Linked DNA regions of Aeoliella mucimassa. The protein of the gene in region 2 interacts with the protein of the main gene of each other region in a pairwise test. Links are inferred from orthologs where the notes say so. Each region holds a gene or a part of one and is shown on either strand. Other genes may lie near its edges.

Region 1 (9,864 bases), 2.8 Mb from region 2 along the record:
ACTGTCAACGAAGCAGAGGTAGGCGAACTCTGCTACGGGCTGTTGCCAGGCTAACTGTTCTGGTGCAGAATATTTCGTTTCTGTCATCTGAAGGAGTCAGCTTGCAATGCCAGGACGCATGATTGCCATCGGCGATATTCATGGTTGCGCCGCGGCATTCAACGGCTTGCTTACGCTCATCGAGCCTGCGGCCGACGATACCCTAATTGTACTTGGCGATTGCATCGATCGGGGACCCGATAGCCGGGGTGTGATCGACCGCATGATTGAGCTCGAAGATCAATGCACCGTGGTGCCGATTCTTGGAAACCACGAAGAAATGCTGCTGGCGGCAGTCGATCGCCCGAATACCACCGAACCCTGGCGGCATGTTGGAGGTCAGCAGACGCTGGAATCGTACAACATTGCCGAGGCCCAGCAGCTGCCGCGCGACCACCTACTCTATCTTCGCACCTGGGGAGATTATTGGTCGACTAGCTCTTACTTCTTCGCCCACGGTAATTACGATCCCAAAATGCCGCTTCGCAAGCAGGAGTGGGGATACCAGCGGTGGCAATCGCTTCGCGAACGGCTTCCCGACCCCCACAAGAGTGGCAAGACGGCCGTCGTCGGACACACCGCACAGAAAAAAGGGGACGTTCTGGACCTCGACTATCTGGTTTGCATCGACACCTATTGCTGCGGCGGAAAGTACCTCACTGCTTACGACACGACCAACAACAGGTTCCACCAGGTCGATCCCCGCGGAAACCCGCGGTAAAGTGCAGCCAGCAGGCCGGTTTTGTCCTCACAATTGACACCACTCCAACCTGAGAAATTACCTAAGCTCAAAATAGTCGCCAACTTAGGTCTCGCACTTTATACTGAGGATCTCGGGATCGGCTTCCATTCGAGTTCCTCCAGTTTCGCATCCGTATGACGTTTCCATCAGTTCGCAATCGCCTGATCCTCATTGCGCTATTCGCTTGTTGCGGTTCCTTTTGCAGAGCCGCCAGCGCGGAATTGGCGGCCACCATTCGTTTGACGACTGGTGAGTTTCGCTTGTCGAATATCGGCGAGACCGACATCAGCTTGGTAGGCTACAGCATCGAAATGTCGACGCCCGAGCTGCTGGCCGACCAGTGGTTGCCCGTCACTGGGCGGCTGGACTCCAGCGTTACCGGGGACGGATCTTTCGATGCCGCGAGTCCCTGGTTTGTGTTGGCTCCCCTGGAAACTCCCCCGACCTTGGTGGACGAATTGTCGGAAGCCACCGCACTGGGTTCGGGAGGATTGATGGCCGCCGGCGACATTTTGTATCTCGGGAATGTGTGGGATACGAACACAACGCCAGATGTTGCAGTCACCGTATTCGATGGCACTGCAGCTGAGCTGATCAGTGTGACTTTCGTACCGGGCGGCGACTACAACGAGGATGGCCTTGTCGACCTGCTGGATTACGACCTTTGGAAATCGGAATTCGGTTCGAGCGGCATCGGTTTGCTCGCCGATGGCAATGCGGATGGGCAGGTGGATCTGTCGGACTACACCGTGTGGCGCGACAACCTTGGTGCGACGGCTCTTTCGGCAGTGCCTACCTTGGCCGCAAGCATCGTGAGCGTGCCCGAGCCTGCTGCCATCGTGCTGCTGGCAGTTGGTAGCCTAGCTGTATTCACTGCTCGCCGCCGCTATCTGGCTGGCTAACGCTCGTTGAGGTTGGCCGGAACCTGCTCTCCTGGTTCCCCATCGCTTCCCGTGAACTGCAGGTAAACGGTATCGTCGGCATCAGCGACTGCTTTGTAGAACGCATCCGGCGTGGTGACTCGTTGCTCTGCGACGTGGCTGACGAACATGCCCGGCTTGATGCCTGCTGAATCGGCCGCGCTGCCTGGATCGACCTCCACAATGGCCACGCAGCCTTCGGGATCGATCAACGCCTGCATGGTTGCCCGGTTCAGCAACGCCTGAGGTAAAGCGGTGGAGTAATCGACTTTCATCCCCCGCCAAGATCGCTGGCCTTGGGTGACGACTTTCTCGCCGGGGACGTAGAGTTTCCAAAGCGAGATGGAAGAGTCGAACGCCTCGCCGTTGCGAAAGTACTTCACTTGCACAGGCTTCCCGGGAGGGAGCGTGCTAACGATCAGCTGCAGGTCGGGGACATCGCGAATTGGTTGGCTATCGATTTCCGCAATCCGATCTCCCGGGCGGATACCGGCGGTGAACGCGGCGCTTCCGCGAACCACGCTAGACACTAGCGCACCCGAGGGTTGGGAAGAACCCGCTGGCGGCGGAGCGGCTCCAGAGAGGGAGAGCCCCAGCAGTCCGTATTCGACTTCCTGGCCGGTTTTCAGTACGTCGACAATACGGCGAATGGGAGCCGACATGGGAATCGCATAGCCTGCAGGGGACTCGTGCCCTGGAAGGGTGCCGGTGTGCGTGGTGATGCCAACCAGTTTGCCCGAAAGGTCGACGACCGCACCGCCGTTGCTGGTCCAGTTCAGCTTGGCGTCGGTTTGAATGAGCGTTCCCAAATGATGCAGGGTGGTCGCGTAGTCGAGTCCGCTCTCGCTGTGGGTGTTATTCAAGTTCGTCGAAGGAGTCGCTCGCTGGGCCAGGTTCGTCACTGAGCCCCAACTTGCGGTAGCCTGACCGCTGGCGATGATGGCTTCGGGGTTCCCCAGGGTGACGATGAAATGCCCCTTCCGCAAACCTTCGGCATTGCCTATCTCGATGGCGGTGAGTTTGGTCGCTTTGACCTGCAAGATCGCCAAGCCGCTACGAGGATCGGCGGCTTTGATCACTGCTGGTAGCAGTTGTCCATCGGTCGTGGTGACGAGATGACGTTCCCCAGGGCGGATACTCAAATACTGCGTGAGAATCAGCCCCGACGGGTCGATCACCACCCCTACCCCGCTGGAGGTGAACTCCGAGTTGGCGCCGTCGTACAGCGCGGCCGGCAATGGGGTGAGCATTTGCAGCGGGGAAACAGCCTGAGGCTGGTCGCCTGCAGGGGCCCGGCTGATGGCTACCACGCAAGGTTCCACGCGTGCAATGACGTTTGCCAAGGTCTCCTGCAGAGCGAGCACCGCTGCTGCAGGAGGCTGGGTATCCGAGGGCTGAGCATGCACTACCGCCGGCGCGGCGAGAAGGATTCCCATCAACGCCAGCGGTAAGCTTGCTCGATACATCATTTGCAGGCCAATCACGTGCAATTCCCTTTGGGCACCACGGAGCGGGCGACTATTCGTCGTCGGAATAGTCCTCTTCCGCGTCTTCCGAAACGGCCGAGTCGCTTTTGACGGCCAGAAGGTCATCAAAGCCCCCCGCCTGAAGAATCTTATCCTTGATTTCCTCGGTGATATCGGAATTCTCCTTGAGGAAAGCCCGGGCCTTTTCCTTGCCCTGTCCAAGCTGCATGTCGCCGTAGCGGAACCATGCGCCGGTGCGGGCAACGATTTTCTGCTCCATGCCGAGATCCAAAATGTCGCCTTCGTAACTGATGCCATCTTTGTGCATCATGTCGAATTCGGCCACTCGGAACGGCGGAGCTACCTTGTTTTTCACCACCTTGGTGCGGACTCGCTGGCCAACCACTTCTTCCCCGTCCTTAAGTTGCCCGATCTTGCGGACATCGATACGGCAGGAAGAGTAGAATTTGAGCGCCCGACCACCGGGAGTGGTTTCGGGGCTGCCGAACATGACGCCGATCTTCTCGCGGATCTGATTGATGAAGATCACGGAGGTTTTCGCCTTGGCGATCGCGGCGGTCAGCTTTCGCATCGACTGGCTCATCAAACGAGCCTGCAAACCAACGTGGGAGTCGCCGATTTCGCCGTCGAGTTCCTTCTTGGGAACCAGGGCGGCTACCGAGTCGACCACGATCACGTCGACCGCGTTACTCTTAATAAGCATTTCGGTGATATGCATTGCCTCTTCGCCGTGGCCCGGTTGGCTGACGAGCAAGGTTTCGAGGTCGACCCCCAGTTTCTTGGCCCAACTCGGGTCCAGGGCGTGCTCGGCATCGATAAACGCGGCGATACCACCCGCTTTCTGGGCGGCGGCAACCACATGCAGGGCGAGCGTGGTTTTACCGCTCGATTCGGGGCCAAACACCTCGATAATACGTCCGCGGGGGATTCCCTGGCCGCCGAGAGCGATGTCGAGCGACAGGCTCCCGGTCGGGATGCCTTCGATCCGGCGGTCGGCTTCGATGCCGAGCGGCATAATTGCCCCATCGCCAAACTGCTTTTCGATCGCAGCGACGGTGTTTTTGAGGTCGGGGCTGTTTTCCAGCATGGCTAGCTTGGGAGTCTTGGCCTTGCTGTCGGCCTTACTGGATTTCTTACTTTGCGATTTCTTGGCCATAGTGTTCTTCGGGGTTGCGGTGGCGACCATACGTCCGCTCCTTTTATCTATTACAGGTTGGGTATTACGCAAGAGATGGCGGGACAATCAGTCAGGCCCCCCACCGCGTTCTGTCATGTACGTACGAATACCATACTGATGTTCACTGTCGGATGCAAGTCTTTTTTTCGGCGAGTTTTTTGCCTGAAACAGCCAGTTTTTGCCCTCCTGGCCAATTTTCAGTGAGATAAACTGGGCGAAATATGCTGGTCGCACCCGTTGGGGAGACTTTTGATGGTCCGCTGCTTTTCCGAGTACTCGCCCGATTTCTGCTGTTCACTAGACCACGCGGAGTACCCCATGTAGGGGGTGTGGCTGTTCCCTTTTTTGCCTTTCCTAGGCTGAAATCTGGCTAAAAAGGGGTGCATTGATCCATCCATGCGGTGGGGAGCCCCCAGGGGACCGGCGCTCGTCGGCGACCCTATTACGCAAGCTGGGCCGGGCCAGGTCCGAGAAGTCGGAGAGAATCTTGCCACTCGTCTCGGGCTGGCAACTTGGGAATCCACGGCGACGAATCAGCGCGTATAGCGGACTTTTTGCTAGGAATTGGCCACAGGACGTGTTCTAATGAGCAGGTGTTTAAGGCTGTTGGCTTCTAGGTGTAAGGAGGTTTGAGATGTAATGCTTGTTTTCATGCCAGACGACTAGCAACACGCAGGCAAGTGGTTGCTTGCGGGGCGTTCGCTGCTGCGCGCGTTGGTAAAGCGGTGGTGGGGCTGCGTCGCTGGAAGCTCCTGGACCCACCCTACTACCCTTTCTAACTCCCAACTTCCAACCCCTAACTCCCAACCCAAAATAGATTCCCACCCATGGGAATCTATTTTGGGCAACTATCGCGGAGCTGTCGATGCAACTCATTACTGGTAAACGACTTGCGAGTGTTACCCGCCGCGAAAATAGATTCCCACTCGATGCGTTTTGGGGAATGGGAATCTATTCGCAGTCGAAAACCACTGGTTTTATAGCGTGGGCACAGATTCAATTTTCCCATCGGTGGGAAAATTGGGAATCTATTCGTGAACGGTGGGAATCTATCCCGTCCGAGTCTGGAAGCGAAAGGTATTGGTCGGATTGGGTGAGCAGCTGGAAAGGTTAGCTTGAATAGGATAGTAATTGCCGACTGACGTCCTACTTAAGATGGGCAGTGCTTTGGAGCAGTCGAACGAACGCGAGCAAGTTCACTCGGCTGTGTCCCTTACTTGATAATTCGAGAACGCAAATGGATTCAGAAGAGAGTTTAAGCATGGCAGCCAAGGAGCCTTTGGCCGAAATCGATTTCTCTAGATATCGCACCGAAGACCTGGTGGACCAATTGGTGGAACTAATCAGCGTGCCCGGGGCTATTCGAAAAGTGTTGAAGACGATCGGCTGGGTCCTTTTGCTGGCAACCATTGCTTGTGGACTGATGCGTAGCTATGCCGAACTGTCGCTTCTGCCTTGGCTGGTCTGCAGCGTGTACGCGTTGCTGGCGGCCGTGGTGTTTGGAGGTGCGCTGGGAGTGCTCCGAGTGATTCGCGCAGGGCTGAAGAACATACAGGGCATCTTGGTATGTAGTCTCGATGTCACCCGCAAGGCTGCTGACGACTACCAGAAGCTTGGCAATGCCGAAGTACGTTTGCCCAGTGGGAGCGAACTTTTACTACAGGTCGAGCGCAAAGTGATCGATCCGGCGCTCCAGCGGGCGGTGCGGTCGGCATTTGGCCGGTTGGGGGGCCCGATCTCGTGGGCTTACCGGCGGACGATTGGGTCGGCGGTCTCGAGCCTGGTAACTCGACTCGGCAAAAGCAAGTCGCCTGAAGAGAGGGAAAACGAAGCGACCCGCTCGACGCTTCGTGCTCTCGCAGGGCTAAATCAGTACTCCGCGCGCATCGAGTCGTTTGCCAATTCGGCGACTGAAATGGTCGAACGACTGGGCCAGCGGCTTCGGTTCTACGCGATGTTTCCCTTGTGGGCGCTCTATGCAGTAGTATTAGGGATAGCATCGGTGCCTGTGGTCGTGATTTTGTACCTAGGAGCTCAATGATGATTCGTACCAAGTTGCAAGTACTTATCGCCCTCCCGTTTCTGATCGTTACGTTGTTGCCTGCCGCTCGTGGGGACAATGGCAGCGGCTACGTGTGGTTGGAGGCCGAAAAGGCAACGAACAAGCGAGTGACTTACAACAATTGGTACGACGACGTGAAAAAGGATTCTCTTTCGGGGGGAAGCTGGCTCACGAATTTCGATAACAACAAACAGGGAACCGCCGAGCTGCACTTCTCGATCGACAAAGCTGGGGACTATACCTTCTGGCTCCGCGCGAATCCGGTGAAGTCGCATTTGTCTTACCAAATCGACGATGGCGATTGGCAAGATGTAGATTTCTCACTCGATACTCGAGGGCAGATGAACATTGCCAGCAACGATCAACCCGATTTGCGATTTATCGCTTGGGTGAAAATCGGCAACGTAGAACTCTCCGAAGGTCAGCACTCGTTGGCCTTACGCATGGATAGCGAACTCTCCAACCATGGTGGTATCGACTGCGCCGTGTTTACTTCGGTGCCGTTCATTCCCAGTGGCATCACTAAGCCTGTGGCGATGGACGGCCCTGCGGAACCCGATGAGTGGTTTCCGGTGATGATGGATGTCGATCCGTTGTCGCCGAAGTCGATTATCGACGTGAGCGCGCTGATCGATGCTCCTGCTGGTAAGCACGGGTTTCTCAAACGCGATAAAGATGCGATGCGATTTGAGAACGATCAGCAGCCGAGCAAGTTCTGGGGAGTAGGTGCTCATCCGCTGGGGAATACCCCAGAGCAAATGGACGCAACCGCTGCTTGGTTCCGCAAGCATGGAATCAACATGGTTAGGCAGCATACCGTGATCAATGCGGTCGGGTTGTTTGACGATCAAGGGAAGCTCGATCCAGAGAGGGTCGATCGTTACGACCGGTGGTTTGCAGCACTTAAGCAACAGGGGATTTATAGCACGTGGTCGGTGGTCTACCCGCATCATGGGGTATTCCTGCGTTCGGAAGATCTTGATGATGATCTGTTTGCTGAATTGGATGCCGAAGACGCGTCGCGCGACGGTACAAAAGAGCCCATCGTATCGAACGATTACATCAACATTGATCGACGCATCCAAGACGTGGCCTGGAAGTATTTTGAGGCGATGCTGAATCACAAGAATCCCTATACCGGGCTGGCCTATAAAGACGATCCGGCGCTAGCCGTAATGGAAGTGCAGAATGAAAGTAACGTGTTCTTCTACACGTTTAATTCGCTCGTGCAGGATGGCAAGATGCCAGGGCTATCGCGCGACATGCGGAAACGTTTTCATGATTTCGTGATCAAGAAATACGGGTCGCAGGAGGATGCGGTCAAGACTTGGGGTCGTAGCATGAAGGGAGATGACTGGCAGCAGGGCGAACTCGAACTCATGGGCGCCTACCATTGGGGTAGCGATGGGCCGCTGTACGAGTACGCGGGGCAAGATCGCCGATGTGGTGATTACATCGAGTTCCTCACCGATGTTCAGCGCGAGTACTACGAGCGCCGCATTCAGCAGATGCGCGATGCGGGCTTCCAAGGAGTCACGGTTACCACCGCTTGGCGATCAGGAGGGCCTGGGGCGAGTCTTGCTAATCTGTACTGCGATGCTGCGGGCGATAGCATCGATCGGCATAACTATTTCGGTGGCGGCGAAGGTGGCCATCGCATCATGCAAGGCAACGTGAATACGAAGACCCACTTGGGAGATCCCGGGCTGGGGTTGCTTTCGGTGGGGATGTTTCAAGTGGGAGACCACCCGTTTTCGTACAGTGAGTGGTCGCATATGCCGCCGAACCCCTGGAAGGCGGAAGCAGCGCCGCTGGTCGCTTTCTATGGTCTTGGGCTGCAGGGATGGGATGCTAGTTATCACTTCATGATGAACGACACACGCATCGGCGATGGTTGGCCGAAGCAAAGCAAGTACGTAACGAACACGCCGCACTACATTGGTCAGTTCCCTGCTCTGGCGTTTGCGATCTACAACGGACATATCGCCCAAGCCGATACGATTGCCTTGCGAAGGGCGACCAGCGAGGAGATGTTCGCTGGGCGCGATGTGCTGGGGCAATCGCTGGCTGGTGGGGAACACGACGCAAAAGAGCTAGTCGGCAAGGGAGTGACCCCGCCTGCAGCGCTAGCCGCGGGACGAGTGACCATTGAGTTTGAGGAAGGGGAGTCGGAGATCTCCGGATTCGAGTCGTTGCACGACGTGGAAGCGAAGACGATTCGTTCGACCACCGGGGAACTCGTCTGGCGATATGGGGAGCGAATCGTCGAGGTCCGCTCGCCGAAAACGCAGGGAGTGATCGGATTCGCCGAGAACCAGGTGATTCGCTTGCCATCGGTAGCGGTGAAGACTTCGACTCCGTTTGTGTCGCTGCTGTTCACTCCGCTGGACAATGCGGAGCTGAAAGACTCGAAGCATATTCTGATTACCGCGATGGCTCGCGAGAAACAAACCGGCAGCGAGTTCAACGACGATTGGTCGCAACTCATCAACGAGGGCCGTCCGCCGCTGTTGATGGAGCCTGTGCAATCGCTGGTGTTGATCGCGGGCGATAAGCCGAAGAGTGTGCGCCCTGTGGATTTGTACGGGGTTCCTCGCGACGAATTGTTGCCGGTGAATGAGAATGGCACGTTCAAGATCGATGGCACCTGGCGCACTTACTATTACGAAGTGATTCGTTAGCGATGCTCCGAGGGAGGGATATTGGAGACCAGCAGGGGCAGAATAACTATCCGCAGAAGCTGGCAGATTTTTTGGAGATATCAGAACCATACTGGGGTATTGGGCGTACCAAGAGTCGGAACGAGAATAGGCGAGGCCTACTGTAGATTCACTACCTGCCCCCCTGCCCCGCCTGCCATGAAATCACCGATGCCCTTTCTCTCCCAAAAACTGGGAGAGCTCGACCGCCTATTGCGCGGCGACGCGACCCGCCCTTCGCAACTTACTAGCGACCAGCTTCAGATCTCCGCTCGCGGTTTAGCGATCGTAGCCTTGATTCTGTCGATGTTTTACGGCCTGTGCATGGGGTCGTACTCGCTACTGAAAACGCCAACTCACGGAATAGACGATCCTTTCGGCCCGTACTTACAAGTGTTGGCATCGATGATCAAAGTGCCAGCGCTGTTTGGACTTACATTGATTATCACGCTTCCGTCGCTGTATGTATTTAATGCGCTGGTCGGCTCACGGCTATCACTGCTCGGCATGATGCGTCTGCTGGTGGCTTCGCTTTCAATCAACATCACCGTGCTGGCTGCGATGGGAACGATTGTCGCGTTCTTCTCGCTGACGACGACCAGCTACTCGTTCATCTTGCTGTTGAATGTGGCTGTGTTTACGGTATCGGGCGTCTTGGGGTTGCTGTTTCTGCTGCAAACTCTCCATCGCCTGAGCGTGGTGAACTCCATCAGCAAGCTTACCGCGTTTAGCAGTCCC
Region 2 (9,764 bases):
TTGCAACCGCACGCGCCGAGAGTTCCTGTGGCAAACCGGCGCCGGCTTCGGGGCGACCGCCCTGGCTGGCATGCTGGGAGCCGAGGGTTTCTTCGCCCCCCGGGCCGCCGCTGCGTCCGAACTGGCTTCGGCTGGCAATCCGCTGGCCGCCAAGCCGCCGACCAGCACTGGCAAGGCGAAGAGCGTGATCTTTCTGTTCATGTACGGCGGGCCAAGCCACATTGATACGTTCGACTACAAACCGTCGATGGTCGGCATGGATAACAAAACCATCCAGGTCAAAACTTTCGGCCGCGGCGGTAAGAAGAACGAGGGCCGCATCGTCGAACCGCGGTGGAAGTTCAAGCAATACGGCCAGTCGGGCAAGTGGGTGAGCGACCTGTTTCCCCACCTCGCCCAGCATGTCGACGACATTGCGTTCCTCAACTCGATGGTCGCCGACTCGCCGATCCATGGCTCGGCGATGCTCATGATGAACTCCGGCAAGCTCATCTCCGGCAGCCCCGCACTCGGCTCCTGGGTGAACTACGGACTCGGCTCGGTCAACGAGAACCTGCCTGGCTTCGTGGTGATGCTCGACCCCAGCGGCGGGCCGATCTCGGGCGCGAAGAACTGGTCGAGCGGCTACATGCCGGCCACGTACCAAGGCACCACGTTCAAGCATCAAGGGGCCCCGGTGCTAAACCTCACCCGCCCCCACGGCATCACGCCCGAGATGCAGCGCGACACGCTTGATACGCTGGCTGAACTCAACGCCCGCCATCAAGCGACGCGTATCGATAACACGGAACTGGCCGCCCGGATCGCCAGCTACGAACTCGCGTACAAGATGCAAACCTCCGCGCCGGAAGCAGTCGACTTCCAGCAGGAGTCGGCTGCGACCCTCGCCATGTATGGTGTGGGACAGGAGCCGACGCATCACTTTGGCTCGCAATGCTTGCTCGCGCGGCGAATGGTCGAACGCGGGGTGCGGTTCATTCAAATCTACTCCGGCGGCGCTCACAACGACGCCAATTGGGACGCCCACGGCGACCTGGTGGCCAACCACGGCAAGCACGCCGGGGAGACCGATCAGCCGATTGCCGCGCTGCTAGCCGATCTTAAGCAACGTGGGCTGTTCGACGAAACGCTCGTGGTGTGGGGCGGCGAGTTCGGCCGCCAACCCACTGCCGAGTACGCCAAGGGGACCGGCCGCGATCACAACAGTTTTGGCTTCACCATGTGGATGGCCGGCGGCGGCATCAAAGGGGGTGTCACGGTTGGCAGCACCGACGAAATCGGCAGCCGCGCGGTCGAGCGCCCCACCGAAGTCAAGGAGCTACACGCGACCGTGCTCCAACAGATGGGCCTCGACCCCAACCACCTGAGCTACTTTTACAACGGCCTCGACCAAAAGCTGGTCGGCGTCGAACACGTGAACCCCATCCGCGAGATCATTGCTTAGCTTGCCCAAGGCAAAACGCTCGGGGACTGATTAATTGATGGAGCACCTGGACAACGATGGATCAAGCGAAACTCACCGAACTATTCGACCAGCAGGCTGCGAACTACGATCAGCAATGGGCCAAGATGGCCCCGCTTCGCGAAGCACTGCTTTATTTGCTCGAGTCGCAGTTCGCCGACCTGCCGGACGACGCAAAGGTGCTCTGCGTGGGAGTCGGCACCGGAGCCGAGATGGCCCACCTGGCGAGCCGGCACCCTCGCTGGCAATTCACCGCGGTCGAACCCTCGGGCCAAATGCTCGAGGTCTGCCGCGCCCGCATGCAGCAGCAAGGGTTCGCCGACCGCTCGACGTATCACCATGGCTTTCTCGACTCGCTTCCCAAGACACCCCAGTACGATGCGGCGACCTGTTTCTTAGTTTCGCAGTTCATTCTCGACCCTGCTGCCCGCACTCAGTTCTTCGGCGAAATCGCCACGCGGCTCACACCCGGCGGGCGACTGGCCAGCTCCGACCTGTCGTGCGATACGTCGTCGCATGACTATCAGGTGCTGCTCAACGCCTGGATGAAGATGATGGCCGACGCCGAACTGACCGACGAAATGCGCGACCGCATGCAACAAGCGTACGCCAACGACGTGGCGATCGTCCCGCCCAATCAGGTCGCTGCACTCATTCAATCAGCGGGCTTCGAGAGCGCCGTGCAGTTCTACCAAACCGGCCTGATCCACGGCTGGATATCGAGGGTGGCAGGTTGAGGTGCTATGAGGAGTTTTGGCCACCGATAATTTAGAGTCGGTATGCCAGAGCAGTGCTTTGGGCTCGCGGAAATCGCCGGCGCACAACGCTTCGCTGGGCGCCGGATCCCTTTAGGGATTGTTGTACTTTTCGCTGGAAATTGGCCACCCATGGTGTTCTAATGAATAGGTGCTGTATGGCTGTCAGCTCTCGGCTGTTGGCTTCTTAGTGATTGGAGGTGATGGAGATGTGATGCTTGATTTGGACTCGAAGAACTAGCGACACGCAGGCGAATGTTCGGTTGCGTGGCGGTTCGTTGCTGCGCGGTTGTCAAAGCTGTGGGCTTTAGGCTGCAAGCAGTAGGCTAGATCTTTCGGTCGCCGGAAGCTCCCTCAAGATGACATTTCTACATCCAACTCCCAACTTCCAACTCCCAACCCAAAATAGTTTCCCATTGGTGGGAATCTATTTTGGGCAACTATCAAGGAGGTGTTGATGTAACTTAAGACCCTGCAACGACTTGTGACAAGCATGCTGCGTGAAAATAGATTCCCATCCGATGCGTTTTGGGAAATGGGAATCTATTCGGAGCCGAAAAGCACTGGTTTTATAGTGTGCGGGCAGATTCAATTTTCCCATCGGTGGGAACATTGGGAATCTATTCGCTGGAGGAATCCAGCGGCTACGGTTCCTGCGACTATGGTGCGTAGGGTTCGAAGTCGCTGATGGCTGCTTCGTACATCAGCGAAGTCGCTTCGTCGGTGAACAGTACTCGTTTGGGTCCGTCGAAACAGACCGCTTCGACCTGCTGCCCACGGTACGGCAATCGGCCGATGGGGTGAGCCAGCGGGTGATCTGCGTCCTGCACGTCGAACAACCAGAGTGCTTTGTAAGTTGCAACCACCACCCGCGAACCGTCGGGCAGCGCATCGGCAGCAACCACCTGCCCGTGGAGGTTGGCGTGGTCGACCAGCTCGAGCAGGTGATACGCCTTACTATCCAGGTCGGAAAGTCGATAGACCTTAGTCTCGGTGTTGCTTCGGTTCTTGCTTAGCAGATAAACCGATTCGCCCAACGTGAAGACCGCTTCGCAGTCGAAGTTGAAATCGCTTCGCGGCGGGGGATACATGGACTGGTCGGGATAACCAAAATGCACTGTTTTCAACAACTTCGCCTTGGCTGCATCGGGCTCCGGCTCGGCAACAAAGTACAGCACCAAGTCCCGCCGGGCGTTGCTGTTATTGCCGACGTCGGCCACGATGAGCGTGCCATCGGGCATCACCGCGATATCCTCCCAGTCTTTGTTCTTCGCCTTTTGAACGTGGGTGCCGGGATTCTTCTTCGGATCGACCTTGCGATACGTGGTGCCATCGTCGCGCACTGCGTAGATGGCAGGTTGATCGCCCGAGTCGTTCACCATCCAGAACACATCGTCTCGCTGGCGACTGCGAACGATGCCCGAGTTCTCGCGCGCGGGACCATGTTCGAGTTTGCCGAGGAGCTTCTGACCTTTGGCAACTTTCGGTTTATCATTGGTGAGCTTTTCGAGTTCGTCAGGAATCGCCTCGCTTTGGTAGACCACGCGACCTCCGACAGCGGTCAATTCGACCTTCAAGTCTTGGATGGTCATTGGGTCGACCGTGCGAGGATCGTCCGACAGCACCACGAGGTCGGCCAGCTTGCCGGGAGTGAGCGAGCCTTTGTGTCGCTCGTCGAACGATGCGTACGCGCTACCCATCGTCCAGGCGTGGATCGCTTGCTCGACGGTCACCCGTTGCTCGGGTCCGTAGACTTTGCCCTCCTTGCTGGTGCGGGTGACCATGCTTTGGATACGCCGCAGCGGAATGGCCGCGCTCACCGGCGAGTCGCTGGTGCCGGCTACGGGGATGCCCATGCGCATGGCCGATCCGTTGGGATGCATCCACGGCCAGCGTTCGGGACCATAGGCTTCCATCTTGTCGCCATGCTCGTAGATGTACGAGTGGGGAGCGAGCACCACGCCGAGTCGCTGGGCGCGCCGCAAGATCGAACGACTGGTCACGCTGGCGTGCTCGATACGATGTCGATGATTCCTCCGCGGATCACTGGCCAAGGCGGCCTGGTAAGCGTCGAGCACCATGTCGATCTCGCGATCGCCGTTCGCGTGTATGCAGGCTTGCATGCCAGCCTTGTGGATTTCGAGCACGCGATGATTCAGCGCGGCCTGCGACCTGGCGGGAGGAATGCCATAGTAGTCGGGCCGGTTGGCATACGGTTCGTACAACCAACAGGTTTGTCCCGAGAGCGAGTTGCCGTGGAACATCTTGATGGCTCCCACCTTGAGCCATTGATCGCCGCGGCCGTGATCGTCGACCATGCGCTCCAGATCGGTGAGTTCGCCGTAGCGAAGCATCACGTAGATTCGCATCTGTTGCGACTCGGCTTGCACCAGCGCGTACTTACGAAACGTGCTGAAGCTGGTGCCGGCGTGCTGAATGCTGGTGAGGCCGTTGGCCGAGTACTCGTCGAATCGGCGAAGCATGCCTTCGACCCACTCGGCATCGCTCGGCGACGGACGCTTGGGTCCCGCATCGAGCACAATGCTCTTGGCCGCTTCGCGAAGCACTCCGTTCGGCTGGCCCGACGCGTCGCGATCGAACGCTCCTCCCGCAGGGTCGGGCGTGTCGGCGTCGACATCGGCCAGGGCCAAAGCAAACGAGTTGACCGCAGCAACATGCCCGCTGGAGTGACTTACATAGACCGGATGGGTAGTGCTCACCCGGTCGAGGTCCTTACGAGTAGGATGCCGGCCGAGCTTGGTATCTTCGTAGCGAGCACCACGGACCCACTGCCCGTCGGGAGTCACGGCCACCTTGGCTTTCAGGCGGGCGACGAGCGAGTCGATGTCGTCCACGTCGTCCGGACCACACGGCACCGTGCCAAGCGGCGAGAGTTCGTCGAACAACGGAGTCGGATGAAGATGGGCGTCGTCGAAGCCTGGCACTACCGCTTTGCCACGCAACTGCAGCACTTTGGTGTCGGGTCCGATGAGCGGGCGGATCGCTTCGGTGGTACCGACCGCTTGAATCCGATCGCCCCGCACGGCCACCGCTTCGGCATTCGGCAATTCGTGGTCCATGGTGAGGACCGCCGCGTCGAGGATCACCCAATCCGCGAACGGCTCGGCCATCGCCCAGGGAGAGGACGCCAGGCAGCAGCTAGCCGCCACCACTGCCGCGGCAATGCGTTGAGAGATTGTCATGTTGGTTTTCTGTCCCGATGGGATCGCTATGTCGCACGCGAATGGCCCACCTCCCGCCAGAAGAAGTGTAATGCGGGGAGCACCACCGGTTCAAGGATGCGAAACCTGCGGCCTTAGTTGGCATAGGCACTGTTCGGCAAACCAAGTCTAATTCCAGTGAATTTTGGACACCAAACCCATTATCAAATTGATGACCAACTCGTACCATTTTCAACACATCGCAGCACTCGACGGATTGCGCGGCACTGCCGTGCTAGTGGTGCTGCTGGCACACATGTCGCCGCTCTACGCTTCGGGAGCTTTTGGGGTAGATGTATTCTTTGTACTCAGTGGGTTTCTGATCACTTCCATCCTGATCCGCGAACTGATTGGAACTCAACGGATTGCTATCGGCCGCTTCTACGCTCGTCGGTTCCTGCGGTTGCTTCCCGCGTTGTGGATTACCACAACTGGATTAGTTGCTTTGAAATGGATCTCGGGAGAACTGACTTCGCACTTTTTGTGGGAAGCTGTGTGGGCGGTCACTTACACGATGAACTGGGTGGACGGGCTAAGTTTTGGTGAATCGCGATACCTAGTGCATACCTGGAGCCTGGCCATCGAAGAGCAGTTCTACCTGCTCTGGCCAATCGCGTTGCTCGGCTTGCGTCGCACAGGAATCTCGCTCGCCAAGCAGACCGCATTGCTGTTTACCTTGGGTATCTTTGTCGGTGTCTATCGAAACTTGTGCGAGTACGATTCGCTACGGATTTACCATGGGCTCGATACGCATTGCGACGGATTACTATTTGGCTCGGCGCTCGCACTCTTGGCCGTGGGAGGACTCGAGAGATTCGCAACGGCGAATCGAGCGATCCGCTGGCTCGCTCCCGTAGCGGTAATGGCGATTCTAGTGTTGCCGGTCTACTTTACTCCGCGAAGTCCATTCACAATTCGGTGGGGATATTCACTGGTTGCAGTACTCTCGACGATTGTCGTCTGGCACTGTGTAACCTACGCTCGCACACGACTGGTAACCCTTTTTCAGTTACGACTACTGGTGTTCACCGGGAAGATCTCCTACGGACTTTACTTGTATCACTGGCCAATTTGGAACTTCTTAAAGTCGCGACTCCCAACCGATCATAGTTGGCTCAAATTTGCCACCTGTACGTTGCTGGCTTACGTGCTCGCGAGCATATCGTTCTATCTGATCGAGCGACCGATCCTGCGATTGAAGGATCGCTACTTCGGGTCCATTGCTACAACTTAGTGGCTGGAACGCCTTTTCCCGCAAGCGGTTGTGCCGCCCCGCTAGGGCACCGCGATTCGGTTTCATGAAAGCCAAACAAAGCCAAGGGATCATGGACCGCCAGATCGACAATGAACGCTTGGAATTCCAGTGTGAAACCCGACAAAAAAACCGACGAAAACAAAGTGTACATTCGAACATACCGCCACCTGAAAGCGAATTAATGAACTATACTTTTATAGATGTACTCCGTAGAATCAGGTGTCGGCGAAGTAGGCGAATATCGGCTGCTTGTGCTACACATGACATGTGCTTTTTCTCCTGGTACGGTTTACATCAACGGGGGATCTCGCAACAATTTGCCCACCCAAGGCGATGGTGTTGCAACCGTACTTCTCCCTCCGATTGGCCCCTTTTCTTCGCTGGATGATCCTTGATGCTGCAACGAGAGCTTGAACCCGAATTGATGGACACGCCGGAAGAGGCTCGCGACTACGATCAAATGGATCACTCCGAAGTGAATCGTCGGTTTGTCGACGACTTGCTCGCGGTGCTAGGAGACGTTTCGGCTGTCACCTCGGTAGTGGACCTCGGCACTGGTACCTCACTGATTCCGATTGAACTCTGCCAGCGCAATGAGCAGTTTCGGGTCACTGCAATCGACGCGGCCGAGCACATGCTGCACGCTGCCCAGCGAAACGTCGAGTCGGCTGGACTCGGCGGAGCCATCGAGTTGGTGATGTCCGACGCCAAGGGGGTGCACGCTGGTCAGTACGACGTGGTCATGAGCAACAGCCTGGCGCACCATCTTCCTTCGCCCGAGGTGATGTTCGATCGCGCGATCGAGCTGTTACGTCCCGGGGGACTGTTCTTCGTCCGCGACTTGTTCCGTCCGCAGCACGAAGACCAGTGGCAACACTTGGTCGACACCTACGCCGGAAACGAAGCGGAGCACGCCCGCAAGATGTTCGCCGACTCGCTGCGAGCAGCCCTGACAGTCGAGGAAGTGCGGGCGATGGTGAACGATCGCGGCTTTGCAACCGACACGGTGCAAGCGACCAGCGATCGGCACTGGACCTGGGTCGCACGCAGCGCCTAACGCTAGTGTTTTCCCACGTATCGGACGGTTTCACACGATTCGCAAACAACCGACTGGAATGGTAACGTCAGCAGCGTTCTAGACGCGCATGACCTGCGTGCCGCTGACTCGGCGGATGAGCTTCCGCATTTCGAGCACGCTGATGGTTGCCAGCACACGATGCACTGGCAACTGAGTTGTCACGACCACGTCGTCTACCTGTGTCGACGAAGTGGCAATCGCATTCAACACGGTTCGCTCGACGTCGTTGAGCTCCAACTCAGCGACGTGTCGCAGCTGCCCGCCATCGTCGAGCGGCACCGGCACCGCCGTATGCGACAACTCGCTGAGGATATCGTCGACACACGTAACCAGTTTGGCCCCTTCCTGAATCAACCGATGACACCCACGCGACTGACGACTCGTAAGCGGACCAGGCACGGCGAACACGTCGCGCCCCTGTTCGGCTGCATGTCGCGCAGTGATGAGTGCGCCGGAGCGATCGTCGGCCTCGACCACCACGACTCCGAGCGACAATCCGCTGACCAGCCGATTGCGTTGCGGAAACGATCCAGCGACCGGCGGCCGCCGCGGCGGCGCTTCGCTCAACAAACAACCTTGCTCAACCACCTGTTCGGCGAGCTTCAGGTTCTCGGCCGGAGTCACCTGCAACAACCCACCTGCGATCACAGCAATCGTACGACCACCCGCTTCGAGGGCCCCGCGATGAGCGGCCGCATCCACTCCCCTGGCCAATCCACTCACGACGGTCACCCCAGCCCGCGCCAGGGCGGCAGCCAACTGCTGCGCTTGTTGAGTGCCATAGCTGGTCACATGACGCGTGCCGACCATGGCCACCGCCAGGGTATCCTTTGGCTCGAGCGTTCCGCGAACGTAGAGCAGCGGCGGCGGATCGGCGATCTCGAGAAGCGGCTTGGGATAGGCGTCGTCGCTGCGAGCCACCACGCGGATGCCATATCGCGCGGCGATACGAAGCTCGGTCTCTACTTGATCGGCCGGCGGGGCTTCGGCGATGCGCTTCGCCACCTTTGGCCCGATACCGTCGACGCGTTGCAGGTCGCTGGTGCTAGCCGACAGGGCTGCTTCGGCCGAGCCGAACGCAGCTATCAGATTGCAGTAGGTGCGTGGCCCCACGTCTTTGACGAGCGACAATCGCACTTCGGCAAGCAGTTCGGGCGACAGGCAATCCATGAACAAAGCTCGGGCAGCAAAAAAAGAAGGACGGCCCACCCCCACTGGACAGGTCGTCCTTCTATGCTAATTGCCTGTGTTAGGCGATGCCACCACTACGGGGCGACACTCCCGCCACACGTACTAGCTTCTGCTTCAGACACCGTCGCAAACGCGCTGGGGCGGAGCTTACCCGACATGCAGATAAACTTCACCAGTTCAGCAACGCTACGAGCTTGCATCTTTCGCATGATTTTCGAACGACGCAATTCCACGGTTCGCAAACCTATGCCCAAACGTTGGGCGATTTGCTTGTTGGCCAACCCGTCGAGCATGGCATCTACCACGTCGTTCTCGGCGGCCGTGAGCGAGTCCATGCGGGCACGCAGCTCCGCCTGCAGCGCTTTACACGCAGCTTCGGCATCGCAAGCCTTAAGGGTTTCGCTCACGCGTTGCCATAGTTCGTCGCGCGAACACGGCAACACAACCACATCCTTGGCACCTTGCTTCATCAGGTCGACTGCGTCGGGCACCGTAGCTGCCGACGTAGTAACCACCACGGGCACGATACTAGCAAGCTGGTCGACGCCTTCGCGGTCGAGATCCGAAGCAGATCCCGCCAGAATGACGATGTCCGGAGTGCTAGCCGCTTCGCCCGAAGCTGCTTGACTCTGCAGTTGGTTGGTTAAGGATGTTGTGGAATCAAAACGCGAAACATTGAGTCCAAACGAAGTTACCGTGGACTCTGCGAATGCGGCCTCGGATTCGTTTCGCGCAACAATAGCCGCAAGACGAGGAATGTAATTCACCAAATTCACCTGACATTGGCGTTTGCACTGACACT

The links.
Region 1: the proteins of dprA (region 2) and recA interact in binary tests that used the Bacillus subtilis proteins (3 or more experiments, as listed by UniProt). The link is inferred for Aeoliella mucimassa from one-to-one orthologs.

The regions. Positions count from the first base shown.
Region 1 is NZ_CP036278.1:3,055,085-3,064,948, forward strand. The notes cover bases 2,283-5,234. They hold recA (recombinase RecA), read right to left. Parts: upstream 4,345-5,234; coding sequence 3,220-4,344; downstream 2,283-3,219. Other genes in these bases: Pan181_RS12300 (trypsin-like peptidase domain-containing protein), read right to left, coding at 2,283-3,185. Outside these bases: Pan181_RS12290 (metallophosphoesterase), read left to right, coding at 107-760; Pan181_RS12295 (PEP-CTERM sorting domain-containing protein), read left to right, coding at 1,003-1,683; more of Pan181_RS12300, read right to left, coding at 1,680-2,282; Pan181_RS12310 (hypothetical protein), read left to right, coding at 5,627-6,406; Pan181_RS12315 (hypothetical protein), read left to right, coding at 6,403-9,108; Pan181_RS12320 (hypothetical protein), read left to right, coding at 9,298-9,864. UniProt on the Bacillus subtilis protein: Multifunctional protein involved in homologous recombination, DNA repair and competence.
Region 2 is NZ_CP036278.1:260,215-269,978, reverse strand. What follows is about bases 6,886-9,737. They hold dprA (DNA-processing protein DprA), read right to left. Parts: upstream 8,942-9,737; coding sequence 7,829-8,941; downstream 6,886-7,828. Other genes in these bases: Pan181_RS01010 (response regulator transcription factor), read right to left, coding at 9,037-9,729; Pan181_RS01020 (class I SAM-dependent methyltransferase), read left to right, coding at 7,088-7,750. Also shown: Pan181_RS01040 (DUF1501 domain-containing protein), read left to right, coding at 1-1,444; Pan181_RS01035 (class I SAM-dependent methyltransferase), read left to right, coding at 1,501-2,199; Pan181_RS01030 (amidohydrolase), read right to left, coding at 2,877-5,420; Pan181_RS01025 (acyltransferase family protein), read left to right, coding at 5,611-6,672. UniProt on the Bacillus subtilis protein: Protein that helps load RecA onto ssDNA during transformation. Binds cooperatively to circular ssDNA, is able to bridge different segments of DNA. Favors the loading of RecA onto SsbA- or SsbB-coated ssDNA and formation of RecA-DNA filaments.